Regions from separate parts of the Streptomyces sp. NPDC056128 genome, predicted to be linked through region 3. Evidence: riboswitches for the same ligand, from Rfam matches in the RefSeq annotation. Region 3 holds a riboswitch; each other region holds the start of a gene.

Region 1 (2,254 bases), on a different contig from region 3:
GCAGAGAAGTCATGTAGGGCGTCAACGAACGCACCGGATCAGGTCATTCCGGTACGGACGCGAAAACCCCGCAAACCGGCAGCCCTGACGTCGGGGGGTTGCCGTCAGGACCGCCGGGGACCAGCGGGGAAGCGGATGGGCCGGTGACTCAGGGGGTGAGGCCCTTGCTCTGCAGCCAGGCCATCGGGTCGATGCCGGAGCCGCCGTCGGTGTGGACCTCCATGTGGAGGTGGGCGCCGGTGACGTTGCCGGTGGCGCCGACGCGGCCGATGACGTCACCGGTGGTGACCTCCTGGCCGACGCTGACGCTGATGGAGGACTGGTGGGCGTACCAGATCTCGGTGCCGTCATCCAGGGTGAGCACGGTCTTGTAGCCGTACGACCCGTCCCAGCCGGCCGACGTGATGGTGCCGCTGTGCACGGCCTTGAGCAGCGTGCCCGTGGGTGCGGCGAAGTCGAGGCCGGTGTGGTGGCCGGAGGACCAGTAGGCGCCGGCCTGGCCGAAGGTCGAGGAGATCGTGTACGAGGAGGTCGGCAGCGTGAACTGCTTGGCCAGCTTGGCCAGGCGCTCGGCCTCGGCCTTCTTCGCGGCCTCCTCCTCCGCCTTCTTCTTGGCGGCGGCGGCCTTGGCCTCGGCCTCCTTCTCCGCCTTGGCGGCGGCTTCCGCGGCCTTCTTCTCGGCGGCCGCGGCGGCCTCGGCGGCGGCCTTGGTCTCGACCTGGGCCTGCTGCTGCTCGGCCTGCGCCATGATCCGGGCCCGCAGGGACTCACCGGCGCCCGCGGTGTCGGTGCCCTCCGTGGTGTCGGCGGCGGCGGTCACGCCGATGCCGCTGAGCGGGGTGCTGGAACCCTCCGGCTGCGGCGCGTCCTCGTCGGAGATGAGCGAGCCGACGTTGGGCAGGTCCGGCATGGAGATCGACACCGGCGGCTTGCCGGTCTGCGCGCTGGCCATGCCGCCCGCGCCGACGGCGGCTATGACACCGACGCCCAGGACGGTGGAGCTGCGGGCGAGCCCGCCACGCTGCTTGGCGACGCGGTGCCGGCCGCGTACGGGGCGGATGGAGTCCTCGGTGGGATTCCACTCCTCCCAAGGGCCCTCTTCGGTGCGGTAACTCTCGTAGCCGAAGGTTTCGGTGTCGTGCCGACTGGGCACGAACGGGGCCTCGGGGGCAGGCCGGTTGGACGCCACGTGGGCGTACTCCTTTCCTTCCTTTCGCCTACCGGGTTAGCTGACGGGTTCGGAGCAGGAAGGTCTCCTACGCGCGCATGCAGCCGTGTTGCCACGACGTCAAACGCCCGATTCACCCCAATGTGGTGGTTCCCCGGTTCCCTTGCGGGATTCGGCGCGTGCGCACGGAGCCGCCTTCTGTGACGGCTGGGACGACCGCGCTGCGTTATCGAACGTTAATAGACCCGGGGCCCGGATTCCAAGCTGTTCCTCTTGATCATTAACGAAAACAGCCCGGACGTACACCTCAGGATCGGTGAAAACCGGGCGAGTTGACCGCCGGTCAGTATTCCCCTTCACGCCACTTTCTTCTGACGGATCGTCAGTTGTTATGCGGAGGGACGCCACCCCGTCACGGCTCGTGACAATGATCATGCTCGCCGCGCCGTGGCCGCCGTACGGCGAGCAGCGCCATGTCGTCCGCCATCCCGCCCCCGGAGTGGCGGCGCACGTCGCGGGCGAGGGTGTCGAGCAGCTTCGCCGGGTGGCGGAAGACGCGGCCGGACAGCCGCGCGTACGGATCGTAGAACTCCCCCCGGTCGTCCCGGGCTTCCGACAGCCCGTCGGTGTACAGCAGCAGCGTGGCCCCACCGGGGAAGGCGGTCTCCTCCGCGCGGTCGGGCCACACGCCCAGCTCGCCCATGCCGAGCGGCAGCGCCGACTCCCGGGCGGGCAGCGACCCCACGGTGCCGTCGCCGTGGAGCAGCAGGGGCGGCGGATGCCCGCGGTTGACGATGCGTACGGTCCCGGCGCCGTGCGGGAGTTCGGCCAGGACGGCGGTGGTGAAGCCCTCGAAGGCGTCCAGTCCCTCGCGCCGGGTGCCCTCGCGGGCCAGCGCCCGCTCCAGGCGCTGCGCCACCGCCTCCAGCGTCGCCTCCTGTTCGGCGGCCTCCCGGAAGGCGCCGATCACCACGGCGACGGCGGCCACCGCTCCCATGCCCTTGCCCCGCACGTCCCCCACGATGAGCCGGACGCCGCGCGCGCTGTCCTGCACCGCGTACAGGTCACCGCCGATGAAGGCGCCGG
Region 2 (2,254 bases), on a different contig from region 3:
AGGAGCGGATCGTCTTCCTCGGGACGCCGGTCGACGAGACCTCCGCGAACGACGTGATGGCGCAGTTCATGTACCTGGAGCACCAGGCCCCGGACCGGGACATCGCCCTCTACATCAACTCCCCCGGCGGCTCGTTCACGGCCATGACGGCGATCTACGACACGATGCGCTACGTCGCCTGCGACGTGGAGACGACCTGCCTCGGACAGGCCGGCGCGTCCGCCGCGCTGCTGCTGGCGGCGGGCACGCCGGGCAAGCGCGCGATGCTGCCCGGGGCGCGGGTGGTGCTCCGTCAGCCGTCGCTCACCGGGCCGATGGAGGGGCAGGCGAGCGACCTGGCCATCCAGGCCGAGGAGTTGACCCGGATCCGCGCCCGCCTGGAGGAGATCCTTGTACGGCACACGGGCCGCACTCCGGCGCAGGTGACCGAGGACATCGAGCGGGACACCGTCCTGAACGCCCAACAGGCCCTGGAGTACGGGCTGGTGGACCGGATCGTGTCCGACCGCTCCGCCGCGCCCGCGACGCCCGGCACCCGGTGAACGGCCGATGCTGCCACCGGAACTGCCGCCCCTGCCCGCCCTGACCCGCGCCGAGGCGGAGCTGATCGACCGCTACCTGGACGTCGTCGACCTGCTCGGGCGCATCAACCCCGCGCAGGACGGCGACACCTACCGGGGACTGCGGGCCGCCCAGGCGCTGGTCGGCAAGGCCGCGGCCCTGCGCGACGCGCTGGAGCTGATGCACGCGCGCGGCGAGACCGAACTGCACGCGCCCACCCTCGCCCGTGCCCTGCGCGTGCTGGACGGCGAGCGGCGGACGGGACGTCTCAGTCTTCCGCCGTGTTCCGAGAGTTGAGCGGCGGGGTTCGAAACGCACCAAAAGACGTACCCCCTTTCGGCGTAGGAACACACCCGGTTGACGACCGGTCCGGGTTGCGCGGCCCTCCTGTCCCGACGTCCGCGCCCACCGCTGCGCCGCTGGTCCCGGGGTCGTCACCGCCTACGGCCCCGGCTCGAACACAGGGGTGTCCACCCGAACGGGTGGGTGGTGAGTAACAACACAAAAGGCACGTTCCGTTGGGAATTCCCCCTCCGGCGAGACAAGATCCGTGACTGACGACAAGCCCCCGCCGCAGCGGCGGGGCGGTCCGGGCGGACGCCGAATCCTGCCGCCGCCCGGACGACCGGTCGCGAGGGAAGTGGATCGGCAGGAGTGGAGGACCCGAGCACGACGGGTCGCAGGAGCGGTCGCCTCCGTGGGAGAGGCGCCGGACCGAGCAGCCCTTGGGGTGAAGCCGCACTCGTGCGGCCGGGCAACTTCGCCAGCCCGAATCCGACAGGTCATCCTTCACAGGCGGCTGACGAAGGGTTGCGCATGTCCGCGCTCAATCGTGTCCCGTCCCTGATGGCTCGCGCCGGTACGGCCTCGGCCCTCACTCTCGCCGCGGTAGGCGGCTCCGTCGTGGTCCCCGGTTTCTCCTCGGAGGCGGCCGCGGCGCCTCATGCGACGAAAGCCCTCAAGGTCGCGGCCTCCAAGAAAGGTTCCCCCTACAGGTGGGGCGCCGTCGGGCCCCGCAGGTTCGACTGCTCAGGCCTGACGCTGTACTCGTTCAAGAAGGCCGGCAAGAAGCTGCCGCGCACGGCGGCCCAGCAGTACAACAAGACCCGTCACATCTCGGCCAAGAAGCGCAAGGCGGGAGACCTGGTCTTCTTCCACTCGGGCCGCAGCGTCTACCACGTCGGCATCTACGCCGGGAAGGGCAAGCTCTGGCACGCCCCGAAGACCGGGGACGTGGTGCGCCTGCAGAAGATCTGGACCGGGAGCGTCTCCTACGGCCGGGTCAAATAGCCCTTGGGGGGGGTCAACCGGCCCGTGCTCGAGTGACACGGGGTCAAACAGCCCGGGGGCGAGTAGCTCTCCCGAGGGGGATGACGGTGTTCTGCCCCGCCGTCACCCCCTCGGCGGCGGCCGGCGGGCCGGGGGCGGTCCAGGGCAGTTCGATGGAGACGGTCTTGCCGCCCTCCCGTGTGGGGCGGACCCGCAGCTTGCCGCCGCATTCGGCCGTCAGCCAGCGGATGATCACCATGCCGCGGCCGTTGTCCTGCTGCACGGCGGCGGGCAGGCGCTTGGGAAATCGCGGATGGCTGTCGGTGACTCCGATGCGCAGCCGCTCGTCACGGTCGAGGACGAGGTCCACCGTGAAGGTGGGCGACTGCCCGAGCGTGTGCTGGACCGCGTTGGTCGCCAGTTC
Region 3 (2,254 bases):
CTCGGTGAAGCTGTCCCCCAGCGCCACGTACGACCCGATCACTGCTCTGCTGTCATTCTTCGAATCGTCTGCCACATCGGGCCATGATTCACCTTGGAATGTGACCTACGCGACCGTAGGAAGGGATTGACGGTCGGTGAGAAAGGCCACGCCTAAAGGCTTGGTCAATTCCGGAATACACCGAAGGCCGGACCCGGGGATCGGGGTCCGGCCTTCGGTGGCGTGGGGGCTGCGCCCTGGCCGTGCGTCAGAGAGAGACGCCGTGCGAGCGCAGGAACGCGACCGGGTCGATGTCCGACCCGTAGTCCGGCGTGGTGCGGATCTCGAAGTGCAGGTGCGGACCGGTCACGTTGCCGGTGGCACCCGAGAGGCCGACCTGCTGGCCCGCCGTCACCGACTGGCCGGCGGAGACGGAGAGGGAGGAGAGGTGGGCGTACTGGGCGTAGTGGCCGTCGGCGAGCTGGATGACGACCTGGTTGCCGTACGCACCGCCGGGGCCGGCGGAGACGACGGTGCCCGCGCCGACGGCCTTGAGCGGGGTGCCGGTCGGGACGACGAAGTCGGTGCCGGTGTGGTAGCCGCTGGACCACATGCTGCCGGACTGGTGGTACGGGGTACCGACGGTGCCGCCCGCGACGGGGGAGGTGTAGCCGCTGCTGGTGCCGGCGTCCGAGGCGGAGGCCTGCTCGGCGTCCGTGGACTTCTCGGCCGGCTTGGCGGCGGGCTTCTCCGCCTCGGCCGGCTTCTCGGCGGCGGGCTTCTCGGCGGCCGGCTTCTCCGACTGGGCGGCGGACGGGGCCTTCGGCTGGGCGGCCTTGGCGCCGACCGAGAGCTTGAGGCCGGGGTGGATCAGCGACGGGTCCGAACCGACGGCCTCGCGGTTGTCCTCGTACAGCTTCTTCCAGCCGCCGTCGACGTTCTGCTCGTCGGCGATCCGCGAGAGGTAGTCGCCGCTCTTGACGGTGTAGGTCCGCGCGTCCGAGTTCTTCTCGGCGCCATTCGCGGCGGCCTTCTTCGCCGTCGTCGGAATGGACTGCACGGACTGCTCGGAAACGGAGTGCGCGGGGGCGGCGTTGGCGCCGGCGGCCCCGATCAGCGGGAGCGCGAGCGCGGCGCCACCGGTTCCGGCGACGGCGATGGTGCGGGTCAGGCGCATGGCCCTGGTACGGCGGTGCTTACCCTTCGCGGGCATGGCGAATTCCTCTCCGGCGCCTGCGAGGTGAGCTGTCGGGTTCGGGCTGGAGATGCCCGGCCGCGCCGAAACGCGGCTTCACCCCAAGCCGTTCCGGGAACCGGAACAGGCATTCGTACCTGTGGGTCCCCCGCTCCTGCCGGTACGGGTGGTGGATGAGAGTGGGCTCCGGTCGGCGGCAGGATTAGGCGTCCGTCCGGATCGGTGGTGAACGTAAGGGACCAAGACGCACCCGGACAAGCGAAGGGTTCCGCCGGAAGGTGTTCCGATTGATCCTTTACGGGAATATCCGGTCACACTCCGTCGATTCGGGGAATGGCATTTCGAGCGAACGTCCTTGAAAACCGGCTTGATTACGTGGACATGACGGGCGACGCACGGTTACGGATATGACGCTGCTCACGCGCCACTTCTCCACCCTTTCGCATTTCAGCGCCAGTTGGAATTAAGGCGTCAATTCGGACAGAAGGCCCGAGGCCGCCCTTAATGCCCTGTGGACAACTCATTGGCGCAGACAGGGGATGCCGTATCGTCGAGGCGAGCCCGCCGCCGAGCAGCGTCGGCGGGGCGGAGTGGGAGGAGTCCCCGTGACGCAGCAGGTCCCGTCGACCGAACCCGAGCTGACCGGTGTGCGCAATTTCCGGGACGTCGGCGGACTGCCGGCCGCGGACGGGCGACGGGTGCGGCAGGGCGTGCTGTTCCGCAGCGGCCACCTGGCGCACGCCACCGGGGAGGACGCCGCCTTCCTGGCCACCCTCGGCCTGCACACCATCTTCGACTTCCGCAACGCGGCCGACCAGAAGCTGGAAGGCCCGGACGTCGAGCTGCCGGGCGTCCGCAATGTGAACCTGCCGCTGAGCGACCCGGCGGACGGCGCCGAGTTCTGGAAGATGGTCCGCGACGGCGACCTCGACCAGCTGCACGAGATCCTGGCCGACGGCAAGGGCGCCCACCGGATGATCGCGTCCTACCGCACGATCATCACGGAGCGCACGGCGGAGCACTCCCGGGTGCTGCACGCGCTCGCCGAGGACAGCGTCCCCGCCCTGATGCACTGCGCGG

Evidence for each region. A riboswitch is a leader RNA that binds a small molecule or an ion and turns the genes downstream of it on or off. The one in region 3 is predicted to bind cyclic di-AMP.
Region 1: it holds a riboswitch for cyclic di-AMP, as region 3 does, so the genes downstream of both, ACFC1X_RS19260 (M23 family metallopeptidase) here and ACFC1X_RS03330 (peptidoglycan DD-metalloendopeptidase family protein) in region 3, are expected to answer to the same signal.
Region 2: it holds a riboswitch for cyclic di-AMP, as region 3 does, so the genes downstream of both, ACFC1X_RS20825 (C40 family peptidase) here and ACFC1X_RS03330 (peptidoglycan DD-metalloendopeptidase family protein) in region 3, are expected to answer to the same signal.

The regions. Positions count from the first base shown of each region.
Region 1 is NZ_JBHJVQ010000009.1:8,893-11,146, forward strand. It holds gene ACFC1X_RS19255 (aldo/keto reductase) at 1-13, opposite strand, end outside; gene ACFC1X_RS19260 (M23 family metallopeptidase) at 149-1,189, opposite strand; cyclic di-AMP (ydaO/yuaA leader) riboswitch at 1,201-1,356, opposite strand; gene ACFC1X_RS19265 (PP2C family protein-serine/threonine phosphatase) at 1,581-2,254, opposite strand, start outside.
Region 2 is NZ_JBHJVQ010000010.1:103,727-105,980, forward strand. It holds gene ACFC1X_RS20815 (ATP-dependent Clp protease proteolytic subunit) at 1-542, shown strand, start outside; gene ACFC1X_RS20820 (hypothetical protein) at 550-858, shown strand; cyclic di-AMP (ydaO/yuaA leader) riboswitch at 1,227-1,374, shown strand; gene ACFC1X_RS20825 (C40 family peptidase) at 1,378-1,851, shown strand; gene ACFC1X_RS20830 (ATP-binding protein) at 1,895-2,254, opposite strand, start outside.
Region 3 is NZ_JBHJVQ010000001.1:767,036-769,289, reverse strand. It holds gene ACFC1X_RS03335 (SGNH/GDSL hydrolase family protein) at 1-42, opposite strand, end outside; gene ACFC1X_RS03330 (peptidoglycan DD-metalloendopeptidase family protein) at 248-1,192, opposite strand; cyclic di-AMP (ydaO/yuaA leader) riboswitch at 1,197-1,353, opposite strand; gene ACFC1X_RS03325 (tyrosine-protein phosphatase) at 1,780-2,254, shown strand, end outside.